One region of the Terrabacter sp. AAH1 genome, then DNA from elsewhere that is predicted to be linked to it. Evidence: riboswitches for the same ligand, from Rfam matches in the RefSeq annotation. Region 1 holds a riboswitch; each other region holds the start of a gene.

Region 1 (6,945 bases):
CTAGAGCTGCTCGACGTGATCGACCAGCTGACCGTCGGTGCCGACAAGGTGCACGACGGCACGTCGCAGCTGGCGAAGGGCAACGGTGAGCTCTCCTCCAAGTCGGTGCAGCTCGCGACGGGTGCAGGGAAGGTTGCGACGGGAGCGGGCAAGCTGGACGACGGTCTCGGCGAGCTCGCCGACGGAGCGGGCAAGGTCGACGACGGGGCGGGCCAGGTGTCCGACGGTGCCGGCCGACTCTCCGACGGCCTCGCCGACGCGGCGGACGGCACCAGCAAGCTCGCTGCCGGTCTGACCGACGCGGCGGCCGGCGCGCCCGCGCTCAAGGACGGCGCGCAGCGTCTCTCCGACGAGGGCACGAAGAAGCTCGTCGCCGCCGGAAAGGCGACGGCGGCCGACTACGGCGAGAAGTACGCCCTCATCGAGATGGGTGCCCGCCGCGCCAAGGTGGAGGGCATGGCCTACGGCGCTCCCCAGGGCGCGGTCGGTGCGACGGCGTACTCGTTCGAGATCGCCGGCGTCGACGGTGCCGGTTCCGCGAACCTCGGGCGCGCAGCCGCTGCTGCGGGCGTCTTCGGCCTCGCCGGTGGGTCGGTGCTGCTGCGGCGCCGCTTCCTCTGACCGACCCCGCGTCCACGAGTGCCCAGCTCCCCACCTCGGGGAGCTGGGCACTCGACGTTCCCTCGCTGTCAGGCGCTGGGCTCCTGGCGTGGTCAGGCCGGCTTGCGGCAGACGAAGACGGCCGTGCCGGGGATGATGCGACCGCGCAGCGGCGACCAGCCACCCCACGGCTCGTCGTGCCCCTCGGGCCACTCCGGCTCGACGAGGTCGACGAGCACCAGCCCGGCTGCGGTGATCTCGCGCACGCGGTCGCCGAGGGTCCGGTGGTGCTCGACGTACGTGGCGTGGCCCTCTGCGTCCTGCTCGACGTACGGCTCCCGGTCGAAGTAGGAGTGTCGGGCCGTGAGGCCGCCCGGGCCCGGGTCGTCGGGGAAGGCCCACCGCACGGGGTGCGTCGTCGAGAAGACGAACCGCCCGCCGGGGCGCAGCACGCGTGCCGCCTCCGCCATCACGACGTCGGAGTCCGCGACGAACGGCACGACGCCGTATGCCGTGAAGACCGTGTCGAAGGACGCGTCGGCGAAGGGGAGGGCGCGCCCGTCGCACTGCGCGAACGGCACCCGGGCCGGCTCGTCGACCGCGTCGTTGACCGCCACGCCGGTCGCCACCATGCCGGCGGAGAGGTCGGTCGCCACGACCCTGGCGCCGTGCGCGGCGAGCCAGCGCGAGCACTGCCCGGAGCCGGCGCCGATCTCGAGGACGTCCTGGCCCGCCGGGTCGCCGAGCAGTGCGGCGTCCTCCTCGCGCAGCCGCTCGGGACCCCAGACGAAGTCGGTGTCGCCGAGGAAGGCGCCGTGCTCGACGTAGTACGACGTCGCCTCGCCGTCCCACCACGTGCGGTTCGCCGTCGCAGTCTCGGCAGCCGCGACGGGGCGGCGGGTGGCCTCGGTGGGCGTGCTCACGGCATACATCGTCTCTTTTGACCGGGTGCTGACAGCGCGGATAGGATTGCCGGGCACATCCGTGTGCGCATGCTCAATGTTGCACCCGTCCACAAGACATCGGGACGCCGGGCCGTCAGGCTCGTCGCCGCGAGGTCCCCAATCTAACTGTCCACAATCGGAGTTCCTACTACATGACTGCCAACACGGTCGAGAAGACCGCGCCTGAGATTGCCATCAACGACATCGGCTCTCAGGAAGACATCCTTGCGGCGATCGACGCCACCATCAAGGACTTCAACGACGGCGACATCGTCGAGGGTCGCATCGTCAAGGTCGACCGGGACGAGGTCCTGCTCGACATCGGCTACAAGACCGAGGGCGTCATCCCCTCGCGCGAGCTGTCCATCAAGCACGACGTCGACCCGGGCGAGATCGTCCAGGTCGGTGACGAGGTCGAGGCCCTCGTCCTCCAGAAGGAGGACAAGGAAGGCCGTCTGATCCTGTCCAAGAAGCGTGCGCAGTACGAGCGCGCCTGGGGCACGATCGAGAAGGTCAAGGAGGAGGACGGCGTCGTCACCGGCACCGTCATCGAGGTCGTCAAGGGTGGCCTCATCCTCGACATCGGCCTGCGCGGCTTCCTTCCCGCCTCGCTCGTCGAGATGCGTCGTGTCCGCGACCTCCAGCCGTACGTCGGCAAGGAGATCGAGGCCAAGATCATCGAGCTCGACAAGAACCGCAACAACGTGGTCCTGTCGCGCCGTGCGTGGCTCGAGCAGACGCAGTCCGAGGTGCGCACGACGTTCCTCAAGGAGCTCCAGAAGGGCCAGGTCCGTTCGGGCGTCGTGTCCTCGATCGTCAACTTCGGTGCGTTCGTGGACCTCGGCGGCGTCGACGGTCTCGTCCACGTGTCCGAGCTGTCGTGGAAGCACATCGACCACCCGTCCGAGGTCGTCGAGGTCGGCACCGAGGTCACCGTCGAGGTGCTCGACGTCGACATGGACCGCGAGCGTGTCTCCCTGTCGCTGAAGGCGACGCAAGAGGACCCGTGGCAGCACTTCGCGCGGACCCACGCCATCGGCCAGGTCGTCCCGGGCAAGGTCACCAAGCTCGTTCCGTTCGGTGCGTTCGTGCGCGTCGAGGACGGCATCGAGGGCCTCGTGCACATCTCCGAGCTGGCCGAGCGCCACGTGGAGCTGCCCGAGCAGGTCGTCAACGTCGGCGACGAGATCTTCGTCAAGGTCATCGACATCGACCTCGAGCGTCGTCGCATCTCGCTCTCGCTCAAGCAGGCCAACGACCAGTCCGTGCCGGTGTCGGAGTTCGACCCGACCCTCTACGGCATGGCTGCGGAGTACGACGAGCAGGGCAACTACAAGTACCCCGAGGGCTTCGACCCGGAGACGAACGAGTGGCTCGAGGGCTTCGAGGCCCAGCGCGAGAAGTGGGAGCGTCAGTACGCCGAGGCCCACGCTCGCTGGGAGGCCCACAAGGCCCAGGTCGACGCCGCGACGAAGGCCGACGCCGAGGCTGCGGCCAACGCCGGCTCAGCGACGTCCTACTCGTCCGCGACCGGTGATGTCGCCGACTCGGGTGACGCCGACCGCGCCGACCGTGGCCAGCGCAACGCTCCGGCTCCGGCCGAGGGCACCCTGGCTTCCGACGAGGCGCTCGCCGCGCTTCGCGAGAAGCTGACGGGCAACTGACGCCAGTCGCCGCCTGACACGAGAGCCCCGGACCACCACGGTCCGGGGCTCTCGTGCGTCCGGCACGGCCCGTCCCCCGGGACGCACCGCAGAAGGGGACAGCCCGGCCGATTGGTAGTCTCCGCGCCATGCAGTCGCCCATCCGCAGGCACGTCGGTCAGGTGTTCGTCCCGGTCAGCGACATGGAGCGCTCGGCCCGCTGGTATGCCGACGTCCTGGGCTTCGAAGCCCCTGCGGCCTCGCACGAGGGCACGATCCTCGACATCCCCGTCGACGACGGTCCGAGGCTGTGCCTCGATGCCAACCGACCCGACTTCACCGCGGACGGGCCACCGCGCTTCTTCTTCTGGACCGACGACATGGTCGCCACCGTCGCGCACCTGCGGCGGCTCGAGGTCAGGATCACCTCGGACGTGGAGGACATCGGCAGCGTGTTCTTCGTCCAGTTCGAGGACCCGGACGGCAACGCGCTCATGGTCTGCCAGCGTTCCGCGTAGCCGTGCGGAGAGACCGGCGTCTCAGCATGCAAGAAGCTGGCCGCCGCATTTCCGACTCATTCAATAGGAATTGATGACTGATCGGTCTCCCTCGACTTCGCGAATGTGACTGTGCCGCAACATGATTCGGAGAAACTGCGCGAATGGCCTCATCGGTGAGGGCTGCCCCGAGCGGTCATTTGCGCCGATTGACGGTCTTGGGGCTGGTTCGTAGTGTCATCGACAGGTCAAGAGCTCCAGTGCAAAGCCCCGGCTCGCTGGACAGCAACCCTCCTCCGCGGCGGGGTGCTCCGGGTGAGGACCAGGCCGTCGCCAGCAGGTGACGGCAAGCGCGGACTCGAGGTGATCGGGTCCCGGACCCGAGGAGCCGTCATGGCGCGCACCACGAGCACCTGGCTGGTGCTGCGTCGCCACGTCGACCTGCTCCGCGTGTCCAGCGCGCTCTGTCGTCGCTGACGACCGACCGACGCGGCCGCCGACCCACCTCGGCCGGCCTTTCCCGGCGCCGGGCCGCGCGGCCACCCCGCCGCGGCCGTTGCGCCGCAACTCGTCCCGCCCGTGCATCGCCGGCCCACCCGAGTGGTCGGCGGTTCCTTCGACGCACCCTTCAGGAGCCCTCGTGACCACCACCTCGGCCGTGCGCCCCGTCGCCACGGACCAGCAGCCCGCTGCGGCGCCGCCGCCAACCACCCGTCCCGACCACGCGCCGGCCCTGACCGTCGTGCCCCGCCGCAACCCCTGGACCTGGGTGGGGGTGGCCGCCGTCGCCGTGCTCGTCGCGATGTTCGTCAACGGCCTCGCCACCAACCCCGGCTGGGACTGGCCCACCTTTGCCCGCTACTTCGCGACCGAGACGGTCATCAAGGCGCTCGGCACGACGATCCAGCTCACCGTGCTCGGCACCGTCGCGGGCTTCGTGCTCGGCGTCGTGCTCGCAGCGATGCGCCTGTCGCCCAACGCTTTTCTGCGCTCCGTGGCGTGGGCCTACATCTGGGCCTTCCGGTCGATCCCGCTGATCGTCCAGCTGCTCTTCTGGTTCAACATCGCCTACCTGTACCAGAGCATCTCGTTCGGGCTGCCGTTCGGACCGTCGTTCGGCAGTGTCGCGACGAACGACCTCTTCGGGGCGCTCGGCGCGGCCGTGCTCGGGCTCGCGCTGCACCAGGCGGCGTACGCGGCGGAGATCATCCGTGGCGGCATCCTCTCGGTCGACGAGGGGCAGCGGGAAGCGGCGTCGGCCCTCGGCATCCCGCGACGGCGGCAGTTCCTCCGGATCGTGCTGCCCCAGGCGATGCGGTCGATCCTGCCCAATGCCGCCAACGAGGTCATCAGCCTCTTCAAGGGGACCTCGATCGTCTCGGTGCTCGCGATCCCCGAGCTCTTCTACCAGGTGCAGGTGATCTACGGCCGCAACTCGAGGGTCGTGCCGCTCCTGCTCGTCGCGACGGTCTGGTACATCATCCTCACGACGCTGCTGTCGGTCGGCCAGTACTACGTGGAGCGTCACTTCGCCAGAGGAAGCTCACGCACGCTACCGCCGACGCCGTTGCAGCGTCTGCGAACCCGCTTGGCGGCCTTCGGGACATCGACCTCTCGCGCTGCCGGCACGACCACCGCGGGGGTGGCGCGATGACTGCCGTCGTCGACTTGCGCGGCGTCTCGAAGTCGTTCGGCCCGCACCGGGTGCTCGACGGCGTCGACCTCGAGCTCGCCGAGGGCACCGTGACCGTCATCCTCGGGCCGTCCGGCTCCGGCAAGTCGACCCTCGTTCGCACCATCAACCATCTCGAGAAGGTGGACCGGGGGCAGGTGCGTGTCAACGGCACCCTCATCGGCTACCGGCAGGTGGGGGAGCGGCTGCACGAGCTGCCCGAGCGCGAGGTGCTGCGGCAGCGCAGCCGCATCGGCTTCGTCTTCCAGAGCTTCAACCTGTTCCCCCACCTCACCGTGCTCGACAACGTCGTGGAAGCGCCGGTCTCGTCGCAGCGTCGACGCCGCCACGAGGTGGAGCCTGAAGCTCGGGCCCTACTCGAACGGGTCGGACTGGGAGACAAGGCCGCTGCCTACCCGAGGCAGCTCTCAGGAGGCCAGCAGCAGCGCGTGGCCATCGCGCGTGCACTGGCATTGCGGCCCGACGTCATCCTCTTCGACGAGCCGACGTCGGCCCTGGACCCCGAGCTCGTCGGCGAGGTGCTCGCCGTCATCAAGGAGCTCGCCCGCGAGGGGGCCACCCTCGTCGTGGTGACGCACGAGATCGGTTTCGCCCGCGAGGTCGCCGACACCGTCGTCTTCCTCGACGAGGGACGTGTCGTCGAGCAGGGACCCCCGGGTCAGGTCATCGACCACCCGCGCCACGAGCGAACCCGCGCCTTCATCGACCGCGTCCTCTGACGCCCGCCCGACCAACCACACCTCCGGCCGCCACGGCCACCCGCTGACTCGCACCCGTCCCAGGGTGCCGAGAGGAGACCTCATGCCCGCACGTCCGCACACCCTCCGCCGTCCGACCACGTATGCCGTCACCGTCCTCGCGCTCGCCGGCGCCGTCGCACTCGCCGCCTGCTCCGGTTCCGCCGAGGCGAGCTCGTCGTCCGTGCCTGCGGCCGGGACGGCGTCCGCAGCCGCCGCCGGCATCAACACCTCGCCACAGCAGAACCGCGTCACGGCCACCAAGGACGAGAAGGCAGCGGCACTGCTGCCCAAGGCGATCCGTGACCGTGGCACGATCACGGCCGCGAACGCCGGTGCCGGCGGCGGCACGCCTCCGCTCGTCTTCACGGCCGACGACGACAAGACCGTCATCGGTGTCGAGGTCGACCTCGCCCACCTCTTCGCCGACAAGCTCGGGCTCAGGGTCGAGACGCCGGCGACGAGCTGGGAGAACGTCTTCCTCGGCATCGACTCCGGCCGGTACGACGTCGCCCTGACCAACGTCACCGTCACCGAGGAGCGCAAGGAGAAGTACGACTTCGCCACCTACCGCAAGGACGACCTGGCCTTCGAGGCGCCCAATGGCGGCACGTGGAAGGTCAACAGCGGCAGGGACATCGCCGGCAAGACCATCGCCGTCGGCTCCGGCACGAACCAGGAGAAGATCCTTCTCGACTGGAACGAGGCCAACGTGAAGGCAGGCCTCCAGCCCGCGACCGTCAAGTACTTCCAGTCCCAGACCGACTACTACCTCGCACTCTCCTCGCACCGCATCGACGCGTACTTCGGCCCCAACCCGAGCGTCGCCTA
Region 2 (6,945 bases), on a different contig from region 1:
CTGCCGACGTGCGACTCACGGCCGGCCGCATCGGCGACACGGTGCAGCTTCGGGTCGTCGACCGCGGACCGGGCGTCGACGACACCGACAAGGACCGGATCTTCGCCGCGTTCCAGCGCCTGGGTGACGCGCCTCGCGGCGACGGGCTCGGTCTCGGTCTCGCCGTCGCGCGCGGCCTCATGACCGTCATGGGCGGCACGCTGTCGCCCGAGGACACGCCCGGAGGAGGCCTCACCATGGTGCTCGAGCTCCCCGTCGCCGTGACGGACCCGGCGCCCACCCCCGAGGAGGACGCATGACCCGAGTGCTCGTCGTCGACGACGATCCACGCCTGCAGAGGACCCTCGCCATCGCCCTGCGTGCGCACGGGCACGAGGTGGTCACCGCGGGCGACGGGCGCACCGCCGTGCAGTCCGTCCTGGAGGACGCTCCCGACGTCGTCATCCTCGACCTCGGCCTGCCCGACCTCGACGGCACCGAGGTGCTGCGTCGCCTCCGCACCGGGTCAGCCGTCCCCGTCATCGTGCTCTCGGCACGGCACGAGTCCGACGACAAGATCGAAGCGCTCGACCTGGGCGCCGACGACTACGTCACCAAGCCGTTCGGCGTCGAGGAGCTGCTGGCCCGGGTGCGGGCGGCCCTGCGGCGTGGGGGTCCTCAGGGCCAGCACCTCGAGCCGATGACCACCGACCACTTCCGCCTCGACTTCGCCGAGCGCCGGGCGACCGTCGCCGGCGCCGACGTGCGCCTCACCCCCACCGAGTGGCGGCTGCTCGAGGCGCTTTGCCGCGAGCCCGGCCACCTCGTCTCGCAGCAGGACCTGCTCCGCGCCGTGTGGGGGCCGTCCTACGGGCGCGAGTCGAACTACCTGCGCGTCTACGCCAACCAGCTGCGACGCAAGCTCGAGCCCGACCCGGCCAACCCCCGCCACCTCGTCACCGAGCCCGGCCTCGGCTACCGCTTCACCCCCTGACCGTCGAGAGGCCCACGCGGCCTTTCGACGGTTGAGATGGGGTGGGTCAGTAGCGCTCGCGGCCGCCGCGGTCGGTGAGGTTCCAGGCGTCCTCGGACTCCTCGTCGTCCTCGTCGACGGTGGGCGTCATGTCGCCGGGCGTCCAGCGCGCGGACGGCACGGTCTGCGTGCTGTCGCCGTCGTAGTCGTCGCCCGACGCCCGCCGCTCGCCTCGCTCGGCCACGAGCGACGCGGTGCGCTGGGGCGACTCCGGGCCGTCCTCCGTCTCGCCCGTGCCCTCGTATGCCGTCGCGGCGTCGTCGGGCTCGTCGGCGACGTCGGCGGGCGACGCGGCGAACGGCCCGTCGTCGCTCGGGGGCTCGTCGGCGACAGGGTGCGGCACCTCGTCGCCACGCAGCAGCGCCAAGGTCTGTGGCAGGTCGTCGGGCCGCACGAGCACGTCGCGCGCCTTCGAGCCCTCGCTCGGGCCGACGACGCCGCGCGACTCGAGCAGGTCCATGAGCCGACCTGCCTTGGCGAAGCCGACGCGCAGCTTGCGCTGGAGCATCGACGTCGACCCGAACTGGGTCGTCACGACGAGCTCGGTCGCCTGGAGCAGCACGTCGAGGTCGTCGCCGATGTCGTCGTCGATCTGCTTCTTCGGCGCGGCGACGGTGACGTCCTCGACGTAGTTCGGCTTGAGCTGCGTCGTGACGAACTTGACGACCTCGTGGATCTCGGACTCGTTGACCCACGCACCCTGCACACGCATCGGCTTGCTCGCGCCCATGGGGAGGAAGAGCGCGTCGCCCTGGCCGATGAGCTTCTCGGCGCCGGGCTGGTCGAGCACGACGCGCGAGTCGGCGAGCGAGGACGTCGCGAACGCCATGCGCGAGGGCACGTTGGCCTTGATGAGACCCGTCACGACGTCGACCGACGGGCGCTGGGTCGCGAGCACGAGGTGGATGCCGGCGGCGCGCGCGAGCTGCGTGATGCGCACGACCGACTCCTCGACGTCGCGCGGGGCGACCATCATGAGGTCGGCGAGCTCGTCGACGACGACGAGCAGGTACGGGTAGGTCGTGATCTGCCGCTCGGAGCCCGGCAGCGGCTTGACCTTGCCGGCACGCACCGCCTTGTTGAAGTCGTCGACGTGCTTGAACCCGAACGCCGCGAGGTCGTCGTAGCGCTGGTCCATCTCCTTGACGACCCAGGCGAGCGCCTCGGCGGCCTTCTTGGGGTTGGTGATGATCGGCGTGATGAGGTGCGGGATGCCTTCGTACGCCGTGAGCTCGACCCGTTTGGGGTCGACGAGGATGAGGCGCACCTCCTCCGGCGTCGCACGCATGAGGATCGAGGTGATCATCGAGTTGACGAAGCTCGACTTTCCGGAGCCCGTGGCGCCGGCGACGAGCAGGTGCGGCATCTTCGCGAGGTTGGCGATGACGTAGGCGCCCTCGACGTCCTTGCCGACACCCATGACCATCGGGTGCTCGTTGGTGCGCGCGGTGTTGCTGCGCAGCACGTCGCCGAGCGACACGTTCTCGCGGTCGAGGTTCGGGATCTCGATGCCGATGGCCGACTTGCCCGGGATGGGGCTGAGGATGCGCACGTCGGCCGACGCGACGGCATACGCGATGTTCTTGGAGAGTGCGGTGACCCGCTCGACCTTGGTGCCGGAGCCGAGCTCGACCTCGTAGCGGGTGACCGTCGGGCCACGCGTGAAGCCGGTGACGGCGGCGTCGATGTCGAACTGGTCGAAGACGTTGGTCAGCGACTCGACGACGCGGTCGTTGGTGTCGCTGCGCGTCTTGTGAGGGGGACCCGGCGTCAGCATGGAGTGGTCGGGCAGCTGGTAGGTGATGTCGCCCCCGAGGCTGAGCTGCTCGACACGTGCCGGCATCTCCGACATGGGCGGCGGGATGAGCTCGGCCTTCGGGCCGACCCTGCCGGTGTCGGGGGCGCCGAGGGTCTTGGGGTCGGTGGCGTCGATCGCCTTCTCGCCACTGGGACGGGGCGCCAGCACACCCGGGGCCGTGGGACGCTTCTCGCCGGGACGCAGGCGGGTCGTGGGCTCGTCGTCGCCGCCCTTCTGCGCGGCCTGGCGGAAGGCCTCGTCACCGTCACGGTCGGAGAGGTCGACCGGCTTGCGACGGGCGCGCTTGAGCGCTGCCGTCGGGGCGTCCTCCGGCTCGGCGCCCGCCTCGTCGTGGTGGCCACGGTCGATGACGAGAGCCTTGAGCTGGTGCAGGCGCGTCGGGATCATGTTGACCGGCGTGGCCGTGATGACGAGCAGGCCGAAGATGCCGAGCAGGATGAGCAGGACGAGCGCGCCGTAGGGCGACACCGCGGCCGCGAGGGGGCTCGAGGCGAGGAAGCCGAGGATGCCACCGGCGGCCCGCATGCCGTCGGCGCCGTCGGGCGGGTTGGGGATGCCGTCCGCCAGGTGCGCCAGACCGCAGGCCGCGAAGGTCAGCGCGATGGTGCCGACGACGACGCGGTTGGTCGTCGCCTCGTCCTGCGGGGCGCGCAGCATGCGCAGGCCGAGGGCGAGCAGGACGAGCGGGACGGCATACGCGACGCGCCCGAAGGTGCCGGCGAAGATGGCGTGCACGATCTGGCCGAACGTGCCGGCGACGCCCCACCACTCGCGGGCCGCCACGACGACGGCGAGCGCGATGAGGGCGAAACCGATGCCGTCGCGACGGTGTTCGGGCTCGAGGTCGGCAGCGCTGTGGCCGACGCGTCGCACCGCTCCCCCGGCCATGTGGGAGACGCCCATCCAGGTGCTTCGCATCGCGCTGAGCGGGAAGGGCAGCCCGCCGTCACGGGTCTTGCGGGCGGGCTTGGCCGGCGGCTTGCGCGCGGCGGGCTTGCGCTGCGCGGGCCGGGACGAGCGGGCGGCCGGCGGGCGCGACGTGGTGCTGCCGGTCGCCCCCTTGGCCCGTGTGGCCGCGGCGGTGCTCGAGCGTTGGCTGCTGGACGGACGAGACCCCATGGTCGCACCGTACGTCAAGGCACCTCTGAACTCACGCGTCACACGCGCAACAGAGGCACATGGGTCAGAACACGAACCCGCCATCACGGGTCGAGGCCGTCTCAGATGCCGACATCCGCGGACCGGAGGGTGGACAGGCCGAGAGGGGCCGCCCTATCTTCGATGCCAGGTCATGAGTGCCAGTGACAAGCCCCGGCTCGCTGGCCAGCAACCCTCCTCCGCGGTGGGGTGCTCCGGGTGACGACCAGGTCGACCCCGATCAGCTCGAGAGATCCAGCTCGTGCGATCGCGGCCGGCAAGCGCGGACCTGCATCCGGTGGGTCCCTCGGTCCCCCAGGAGCACTCTCATGTCGGTCCTTCCCAGCACCTCCCTCTGTGGTGGCGCCCCCGCCCCCGTCGTCCGGACCCGCGCGTTGCACGTCGTCCCCGAGGCCGCTTCGCTGCCCGCGGTCGTCGGCGCAGGACTGCGGGTGCCGACGCTCAGCGGCGACACGGCATACGCGAACCTCGACCACGCCGCGTCGACCCCCGCGCTCGAGACGGTCAGGGCGGCGGTCGACCGGGCCCTCGAGACGTACTCATCCGTGCACCGGGGCGCCGGCTTCGCCTCACGCCTGACGAGCGCCTGGTACGAGCAGGCTCGCGCCGAGGTGGCCTCGTTCGTCGGGGCTCGCGCGGACGACTCGGTCGTCTTCACCCGCACGACGACCGACTCGTGGGCGCTGCTGAGCAAGGCGCTGCCGAGCCGCACGACCGTCTTCGTCTTCGGCACCGAGCACCACTCGACGCTGCTGCCCTGGGGGCGCTTCCGCACCGTGCGGCTGCCTGTGCCCCAGACCGTCGAGGACGCCCACGCGCTGCTCGAGGAGGCCCTGAACGACCACCCCTCGCGGCACCGCCTCGTCGTGCTCACCGCGGCCTCGAACGTCACCGGCGAGGTGTGGCCGATCGAGCGCTTCGCCACGCTGGCCCACGACCACGGCGCCCGCATCGCCGTCGACGCCGCCCAGCTATCGGCCCACCGCCGGATCGACCTCGCCGGCTGGGACGCCGACTACGTCGCGTTCTCCGGCCACAAGACGTACGCCCCCTACGGCGCAGGCGTGCTGGCCGGTCGCTCCGACTGGCTCGATGCCGGCAGCCCCTACCTGCTCGGAGGCGGCGCGACGCGCTCGGTCACCGAGGAGGGCACGACGTGGGCCACCGGTCCCGCTCGGCACGAGGGCGGCAGCCCCAACGTCATCGGCGCGATCGCCCTGGCCGCCGCGTGCGCCACCATCAGCCGTCACCGCGACGCCATCGAGGCCCACGAGGAGCAGCTGCTCGAGCGGCTGACGACCGGACTCGGCGAGGTGCCGGGCGTCGAGCTGCTCTCGATCTTCGGCGAGGACCACGACCGCGTCGGCGTCGTCGCGTTCACCGTCGACGGCTGGGACTCGTCGCTCGTGTCGCAGGTGCTCTCGGTCGAGCACGGCATCGGCGTGCGCGACGGCAAGTTCTGCGCCCACCTGCTCGTCGACGAGCTGCTCGAGGACCCGTGGGGCGAGCGCGCGGGCACCGCGGTGCGCGCGAGCATCGGCCTCGGCTCGACGCTCGAGGGCGTCGACCGCCTCGTGTCGGCCGTCGCCGGGCTCGTCGCGCACGGCCCCTCGGCCGACTGGACCCTCACCGAGTCGGGCTGGGCCGTCGACGGCACCGACCCGCGCGACGTCGAGGTCGAGCGTCCCTGGTGACCCCGTCAGCCGCCGTAGGCCGTTCGGCTGCAGGGCCGCTCAGCGCTTGGGCAGGGCGTAGCCGGCCCACACCGCGGCGTGGTCGGCGCGGTTGACGGCGACCTGACCCGCCGAGACGACGGTGAGCCCTCGGCTCAGCAGGTGGTCGAGCTGCACGAAGGCGGGCAGGCGGTTGCCCGCGAAGGGCCACGTGCGCACCCATCCCTGCCCGTCGGTGCGCTGCGCGTCGGCAAGGCCCGCGGCCACGTCACGCATCGCCGGATGGCCGAACGACGCGTTGAAGTCTCCCGCCATGACGACGGGCTCGTCGCCGTCGAGTCGCTCCTTCCAGGACCGGAGCGCCTGGAGCCCGGCACGCCACTCGACGGTGTCACCACGCAGCGGAGCCGTCGGGTGGGCGACCTTGAGGCGCACGGTCCCCTTCGGCGTCGTGACGTCGAGCTCGGGCTGGACGCTCTGCGTGGCCTCCACGGCCGGGTCGGTGCCCGCACTGCGCACCGAGAGCGGGTAGCGCGACAGGACCATCGTGCCGCTGGAGGTGCTCGGCCGCGCGGCCCCCTCACGGTGCGTGAAGTAGTCGCCGGCACCCTCGGCGTCGAGCCGCTGCATCAGGGCGGGCGTCGCCTCGACGAGCACCAGCACGTCGACGGAGTGGAAGCGCACGGCGTCCATGAGCTGGTTCACGTTGGCGGAGCCGATCCAGACGTTCGCCGACATGACGGTGAGGTCGGGCTCGACCTTCGGTGACGACGACGCCCGGAACGCCGGAGCCGCCACGGTGACCGCCACGGCCAGTGCGATGACGACGGGGGCCGCCATGACCCACCGACGCCCCACGAGGGTCGCCACGAGGAGCAGACCCAGCCCGATCAGCACGAAGGGCCCGGCGGTCTGCAGCACGACGACGACGTATGCCGTCGAGTCGAGCCAGCGCAGCGCCCCCACCGCGACCAGGACGAGCAGGACGAGCGCGATGGCGGCGTCGAGCCAGCGATGGCGGCGCCGGCGCGGGGACGGGCTCGACGGCTCGGCGCCGACCGGCCCGTCGGGCTCGTCGGGACGACTCGCCGGAGCCGCCCCGCCGACCTGCTGCACCGTCACGTCAGGCCTGCAGCACGACCGGGATGATCATCGGCCGACGGCGGATCTTGCCACCGACCCAGGAACCAACGGCCCGGCGTACGACCTGCTGGAGCTGCTGGTCGTCGCGCACCCCGTTGGCGACCGCCTCCTCGACGGCCCGCTCGACCTTGGGGATGACC
Region 3 (6,945 bases), on a different contig from region 1:
CCCGTGCTGGGCGCGGCCGACGACGCCGTCGTGATCTCGTGGGCCGTCAAGACGTTCTTCGAGGAGACCGACCGGTTCATCGCGTGGGAGATCGGGCAGGGCGCCCACCTGCGTGGGCAGCCCGACCCCGCGCGCCGGAGCTCTGGGCGGACGGAGTCCGGGCGGGCTGAGCCCCTGCGCCTGCCCGAGGGGATGCGCCAGGCGGCCACCGACCGCGTCCTCGAGTCCGTGCGCAGGCGCCTCGAGGGCTGAAGCCGCACGATCCACACCCCCTCGGGCCGAGCGGCCCCGGTCCACAGGCGCGCTCGGGGGTCTGCCGGTGAGCGGCAGACGCGGCCACGCTCGGGACATGCCGAAGATCTCACTGTCAGGGCCAGCGGAGCTGCTGACCATCATTCCCTTCCACCTCGGCTTCCAGCCCGAGCGCAGCGTCGTCGTGGTGTGCTTCCACGGCAAGCGGCTCGGGCTCGTGGCCCGGCTCGACGCCGTCGGCGACCCGCTCGCGTCGGCCTCGGCGGCCCAGCTGCTGCCGACCGTCCTCGAGGGCTCGCCGTCGTCGGTGGCCGTCGTCGGCTTCGAGGACGAGCCGGACGGGTCGCTGCCGCTGCTCGAGGAGCTCGTCGAGGGCCTCGAACGCGCCGGTGTGGTCGTGCGCGAGCGGCTGGTCGTCCGCGAGGGGAGGTGGCGTTCGGTCGGCTGCGACTGCTGTCCCGACGAGGGTTGGCTGCTGCCCGAGCAGGCTGACGTGCCCGCAGTCGCGAGCTACGTGGCGCTCGGCCACTCCGTGCTTCCCGACCGTGCCGGTCTGGCCCGCCTGGTCGAGCCCCTCGAGGCCTCCGCCCCGCGGTATGCGCTCACGGTCGGCGCCATCGAGGACTGGCAGCGGCGGTTCGCCGAGGCCGCACGCCCTTCGCGCAGGCCCGGCCCTGCCCGCGGCGGCCTGAGCGTGCTCGACGGCGGTGAGCTGTCGGCGCGACAGTTCCTCGTCAACGACGCGCTGGTGGCCTGGGGCGGCCTGCTGCACGGTGAGATCGAGGGATTCGGGCTCGAGCACTGGTTGCCGGCGGTGGTCGGCCCTCTTGGCGACAGGGAGTTTCGCGATGCCCTCGTCGGGTGGCTCTGCCCCGGTGCGTCCTCGCTCGAGTCGCTCCCCGACGAGCTCGTGACGATGCTGGAGGTGTTCCTCGGTCCCGACCTCCGGGTCTTCTCTGCGACGCCGGCGGGCCAGGTCGGGGCGACGGGCTCCGCCGGCCGCCTGGACCCGGAGGGTTGGGACGACTGGGACCACGCTGCCGCGCCGCGCCTGCTGCTCTCCCGGCTCGAGGCGGTGTGCCGCATGACGCCGGCCGCCCACGCCGCCCCCGTGCTGTCGCTGCTCGCCTCGCTGGCCTGGTGGTCCGGTGACGGGGCCCGTGCCGGCATCGCGGCCGACCGGGCGCTCGAGCTGGAGCCCGACAACCGCCTGGCCGGGCTGGTCCGGCAGTCGCTCGACCACGGCCTTCGCCCGCCGGCCTGCGCATGAGTGGGGCGACCGTCACGGTGTCCTGCGGACCCGGTGGTCGTCGCGTCCAGGTCGTGGACCGGAGCCTCGGCTGCCGCATCGGGCTCGGTTATGGTGGGTCCAGGTCATGAGTGCCAGCGACAAGCCCCGGCTCGCTGGTCGGCAACCCTCCTTCGCGGTGGGGTGCCCCGGGTGAAGACCTGGCCACACCCGTCCCGGGTGTGCGCAAGCGCGAAGAGCGAGGAGTGCCTTGATGACCGTTACCCACGGGACGCAGAGCACGCGACGCCTGACGCGCCCGGCCGCCGCTCCCGGCTCCGCACCCTCTGTCGACTCCCGTCGCGTCGGGCACGAGCAGGCCCACGACGAGTCGTCGCGACGGCAGCGGACCGACGGCGCGTGGCGTGACGGCGACCCGGTCGGCCGGCGGCAGTTCGCGACGATCGGCGACGTGGAGCTCGAGCGCGGGGGACTGGTGCCCGACGTCCGTCTCGCCTACGAGACGTGGGGCCGGCTCAACGAGGCCAAGGACAACGTCATCCTCGTCGAGCACGCGCTGACCGGCGACAGCCACGTCGTGGGCGAGGCCGGCGACGGTCACGCGTCGCCGGGGTGGTGGAACTCCCTCATCGGCGCCGGCCGCACCGTCGACCCCGACGAGTGGTTCGTCATCGCCGCGAACGTGCTCGGCGGCTGCCAGGGCAGCACCGGCCCCGCGAGCACGGCTCCCGACGGAGAGGCCTGGGGGAGCAGGTTCCCCTATGTCACCGTGCGAGACCAGGTCGCGGCCGAGCGGGCACTGCTCGACCAGCTGGGCATCCGCCGGCTCGCCGCGGTCGTCGGCGGCTCCATGGGCGGGATGCGGGCCATCGAGTGGGCGGTCACCCACCCCGCCGACGTCGACCGCTGCATCGTCCTCGCGTCGACGGCGTACGCGACGGCTGACCAGATCGCCTGGTGCCAGCCGCAGCTGCTGGCGATCCGCAACGACCCGGACTTCGCCGGGGGCGACTACTACGCGGGCGACCGTCGGCCCGATGCCGGGCTCGGTCTCGCGCGTCGCATCGCCCACATCACCTACCGCACCGAGACCGAGCTCGACGAGCGTTTCGGCCGCGAGGCCCAGCTCGGCGAGGACCCCCTCCGAGCAGGTGACCGCGGCCGCTTCGCCGTCGAGTCCTACCTGGACCACCATGCCGGCAAGCTCGCCCGCCGCTTCGACGCCAACTCCTACCTCGTGCTCACCGAGGCCATGAACTCCCACGACGTCGGACGCGACCGTGGCGGCGTCGCCGCGGCTCTCGCTCGCGTCGAGGCGGACTGCACGATCGTCTCCGTCGACACCGACCGGCTCTACCCGCCGCGGCTGTCCGACGACCTGCACTCGGCGCTGCGCCGCTCGCACCGCGAGCACATCACGTCGGCGTTCGGCCACGACGGCTTCCTCATCGAGGAGGAGCAGGTGGGCCGCATCGTGCGCGACGCGCTCGAACGAAGGCCGCACGACCACGCCTGAACCCTGCTGCGGGCCGGGCGTTTCGGCTCGTCCGCGGCGGTGCCGGCCAGGCTCCGCGCGGCACGCGCCGTGTGACGTGATTTCGGGTACGGTGCGAGCACTGCTTGTTTCCGTCCCAAGGAGGTCCGGGAAAGTGGCCATCGTCGTTGGTTATGTCGCCACCAAGGAAGGACGCGCGGCGCTCAGGCGAGCCGCCGAGGAATGCGTCCTGCGAGGCACGAAGCTCGTCGTCATCAGCTCCCACCGGGGAGGCAAGGACTTCGACGCCAACGAGGCGAGCCAGTTCGAGACCGAGCTCGCCCGCGTGCAGACGCTCCTCGAGGAGAAGGGTCTGGAGCACGAGGTGCGCCAGCTGGTGCGCGGCAACGACCCGGCCGAGGACCTCATCTCCGTCGCCGAGGAGGAGAAGGCCGACTTCATCGTCATCGGCCTGCGTCGTCGCAGCCCGGTAGGCAAGCTCATCCTGGGGTCCAACGCCCAGCGCATCCTGCTCGACGCGAGCTGCCCCGTCCTGGCCGTCAAGGGCGACTGACGCCCTCCAACCGGTCGCGACCGGCACCGGACCACCTCCGGAACAGCCGGTCCGCGGCGCGCTGGTGCCCCGTGCGTTCGCTCGCACGCCGCGGGGCGTTTTATAATGTCTGAGTACCGGATCGCACGAGGCGCACCGAGAGATCGACTCAGGGATCGACTCCGACAGGCCAAGCCCTTCCGGCACCAACCCCCATTCTCGTTCGTTGTGATGATGCATGCCCGCGTCCGGGCCGATCATCCGGCGAGACCGTGCGACGAAAGGCGACTGCATCCGTGCCCAAGGCAACAACCGCTGGAGCTCCGAAAACCCTGCCGAAGGTGTTCCAGCACGAGGCGATCATGCAGCTCCTGGTCAAGGGCAGCACCAACGGGTCCATCACCGGCACTGAGATCGCGCGAGCTCAGGTCGACGCCGGTCTCGATCTGAAGCAGATGAAGCCGGTCCTCACGACGCTCGAGGCGCACGACATCGAGATCGTCGTCGACGCGCCGCACTCGAGCACGACGAAGAAGACCCGTTCAGGGACCAAGGGAGGCAGTGTGGCCACCGCACGCAACACGACTGCCGCCGCGACGAAGTCCGCCACGCGGACGACGACCGCGACGACGAAGACCGCAGCGAAGAAGACAGCCGCCAAGACCGCGCCGGCGCGAGGTGCTGCCGCCGACAGCGACGAACCCACCGCGGCCACCAAGGCGACCGCGGCCAAGACGACGACGAAGAAGGCCGCGACCAACGCCGGAGTGGCCAAGGCCGCCGCGAAGCCCGCGGCGAAGAAGGCTGCCACCAAGAAGACCGCCGCGAAGTCGGCCACGAAGACCGCAGACGGCGCCGACGTCGCCGGTGAGGTCGACGAGGATCTCGAGGACGCCGAGCCCGAGGACGCCCCCGAGGGCGAGCTCGTGGAGGTCGAGATCACCGATGAGGGCGCCGAGGACTCCGACGACGCCGAGGGCACCCCGGCCGCAGGCGCCAAGGCCGACGAGCCGGAGGAGTCCGGCTTCGTCATCCGCGACGACGACGAGGACGACGCCCCCGCGCAGCAGGTCGTCACCGCAGGCGCCACGGCCGACCCGGTCAAGGACTACCTCAAGCAGATCGGCAAGGTCGCCCTCCTCAACGCCGAGCAGGAGGTCGAGCTGGCCAAGCGCATCGAGGCCGGCCTGTTCGCCGAGGAGAAGCTCAACTCGGGCGACAAGATCGAGATGAAGCTCAAGCGCGAGCTGTGGTGGATCGCCCAGGACGGCAAGAAGGCCAAGAACCACCTCCTCGAGGCCAACCTGCGTCTCGTCGTCTCGCTCGCCAAGCGCTACACGGGCCGCGGCATGCTCTTCCTGGACCTGATCCAGGAGGGCAACCTCGGCCTCATCCGTGCGGTCGAGAAGTTCGACTACACCAAGGGCTACAAGTTCTCGACGTACGCGACGTGGTGGATCCGCCAGGCCATCACCCGCGCCATGGCCGACCAGGCCCGCACCATCCGCATCCCGGTGCACATGGTCGAGGTCATCAACAAGCTCGCCCGCGTGCAGCGCCAGATGCTCCAGGACCTGGGCCGCGAGCCCACCCCGGAGGAGCTGGCCAAGGAGCTCGACATGACGCCCGAGAAGGTCGTCGAGGTCCAGAAGTACGGCCGCGAGCCGATCTCGCTGCACACCCCCCTCGGCGAGGACGGCGACAGCGAGTTCGGTGACCTCATCGAGGACTCCGAGGCGGTCGTCCCGGCCGACGCGGTGAGCTTCACGCTCCTGCAGGAGCAGCTGCACTCGGTGCTCGACACGCTCTCGGAGCGCGAGGCCGGCGTCGTGTCGATGCGGTTCGGCCTGACCGACGGCCAGCCGAAGACGCTCGACGAGATCGGCAAGGTCTACGGCGTCACCCGTGAGCGCATTCGCCAGATCGAGTCCAAGACCATGAGCAAGCTGCGTCACCCGAGCCGCAGCCAGGTGCTGCGCGACTACCTGGACTGACCGGCGCGACCCGTCGAGAGAGCAGCTCGTCCCCGAGGGGCGAGCTGCTCTCCCTCAGCCGCGGCGCCTGAGCGCGCCCAGCCGGTCGGGCAGCGACCGCCAGAAGGAGACGGCGGCCGCGGGCCAGAGGAATACCTTGACCCGGGTCTGCCACGCACGGGTGCGCCCGACCTGCCTGCGGATCGACTGGATGTCGTGGTGCAGGCGGATGGCCTCCTGCGGGGACGTGCGTTCCGGGCGGTCGTAGCGCGACTTCTCGAGCGTCGCGGTGACGCGGCCCATCGCGGCCGCGTTCTCCTCGTCGAGGTGGCCCTCGGTGACGTACCGCCGCTGCAGCTGGCGCAGGGTGACCCCGTCGGGCGAGGCGAGCCCGAGGTCACCGAGGTGGCTCGTGAGGTCCATCCACTCGACCTCGATGAGCTCCTGCTGGGTGACGGCGGCGCGTCGTCGGCGCAGCCGCAGCCACCAGGCGGTGATCGGCATGATGAAGGCGGCGAGCAGCCCGATGACGATCGCCAGCGCGGTCACGATGTTGCGCACCGAGAACCAGGACCCGATCGAGCCGACCAGCGAGGGCTGCGGGGTAGCGGCTCCGTCGGCGGCCGGGTTGTCCAGCGTCTTCCGGACACTCGTCGCGCCGCCGGTCGCGCTCGAGCTGTCGACGTCACGGCCACCAGCGGTGGAGCCTCCGCCGGGTCCGAGCACGGCATACGGCGGCGGCGTGCCGGAGCGCGCCCCCGGCGTGGGCTCGAAGCGGAGCCAGCCGTAGCCCTGGAAGTAGAGCTCGGGCCACGCGTGGGCGTCGCTCGCGCGAACGGTGTAGCGGTTGTCGCCGGAGGCGAGCCCGGGCAGGAAGCCGATGGCCATGCGGGCCGGGATGCCCTGCGCGCGGGCCATCATGATCATGGCCGTCGCGAACTGGACGCAGTAGCCGCGGCGCGTCTGGTAGAACGCCTGGATCGGCTCGAGGAGCCGGCCCTCGGCGTCGCGCGGCTGCTGGCCGAGGTCGAGCGTGTAGGTGTAGCGCAGGCTGTCGCGCAGGTGGGTCTGGATCGCGATCGCGCGGTCGAGGGGGTTGTCGGCGCCGCGGGTCACCTCGTCGGACCACCGTTGGATTAGGTCACGCGAGCGGTCGGGGATCGAGAGGTCGTCCTCGGTGATGTCGGGGGAGTCCGGCGTGCCCGACTGGCGCAGCTGGGGCGGCGAGGGAGCGAGGTCGGCGTACTTGATGCGGTAGCTGCCCACCGGCGTGGCCACCCGGACGTCACGGGTGATCGGGTCGATGCTCCACTGCGTGCCCGGCATGGAGACCTCGACAACCGGGTAGGGCGCGGCGATGCGCGGCGCGGCCAGCGTGTTGTCGGTGACCGTGATGACGTAGTCACGTCGCTGCGACGCCGGCGGCAGGGATGCGGGGTTGTCG

The links. A riboswitch is a leader RNA that binds a small molecule or an ion and turns the genes downstream of it on or off. The one in region 1 is predicted to bind S-adenosylmethionine.
Region 2: it holds a riboswitch for S-adenosylmethionine, as region 1 does, so the genes downstream of both, ACXR8F_RS11585 (aminotransferase class V-fold PLP-dependent enzyme) here and ACXR8F_RS08650 (amino acid ABC transporter permease) in region 1, are expected to answer to the same signal.
Region 3: it holds a riboswitch for S-adenosylmethionine, as region 1 does, so the genes downstream of both, metX (homoserine O-acetyltransferase MetX) here and ACXR8F_RS08650 (amino acid ABC transporter permease) in region 1, are expected to answer to the same signal.

The regions. Positions count from the first base shown of each region.
Region 1 is NZ_JBTJJV010000004.1:134,982-141,926, forward strand. It holds gene ACXR8F_RS08625 (hypothetical protein) at 1-621, shown strand, start outside; gene ACXR8F_RS08630 (class I SAM-dependent methyltransferase) at 714-1,523, opposite strand; gene rpsA (30S ribosomal protein S1) at 1,697-3,208, shown strand; gene ACXR8F_RS08640 (VOC family protein) at 3,337-3,705, shown strand; SAM riboswitch class IV at 3,931-4,043, shown strand; gene ACXR8F_RS08645 (putative leader peptide) at 4,000-4,161, shown strand; gene ACXR8F_RS08650 (amino acid ABC transporter permease) at 4,325-5,338, shown strand; gene ACXR8F_RS08655 (amino acid ABC transporter ATP-binding protein) at 5,335-6,096, shown strand; gene ACXR8F_RS08660 (ABC transporter substrate-binding protein) at 6,179-6,945, shown strand, end outside.
Region 2 is NZ_JBTJJV010000006.1:67,756-74,700, forward strand. It holds gene ACXR8F_RS11570 (DUF4118 domain-containing protein) at 1-299, shown strand, start outside; gene ACXR8F_RS11575 (response regulator transcription factor) at 296-973, shown strand; gene ACXR8F_RS11580 (FtsK/SpoIIIE family DNA translocase) at 1,020-3,950, opposite strand; SAM riboswitch class IV at 4,119-4,258, shown strand; gene ACXR8F_RS11585 (aminotransferase class V-fold PLP-dependent enzyme) at 4,298-5,683, shown strand; gene ACXR8F_RS11590 (endonuclease/exonuclease/phosphatase family protein) at 5,723-6,784, opposite strand; gene ACXR8F_RS11595 (ribonuclease J) at 6,786-6,945, opposite strand, start outside.
Region 3 is NZ_JBTJJV010000007.1:129,576-136,520, forward strand. It holds gene ACXR8F_RS12925 (YkvA family protein) at 1-252, shown strand, start outside; gene ACXR8F_RS12930 (DUF4192 domain-containing protein) at 350-1,522, shown strand; SAM riboswitch class IV at 1,625-1,739, shown strand; gene metX (homoserine O-acetyltransferase MetX) at 1,755-3,017, shown strand; gene ACXR8F_RS12940 (universal stress protein) at 3,151-3,549, shown strand; gene ACXR8F_RS12945 (RNA polymerase sigma factor) at 3,891-5,522, shown strand; gene ACXR8F_RS12950 (transglutaminase family protein) at 5,577-6,945, opposite strand, start outside.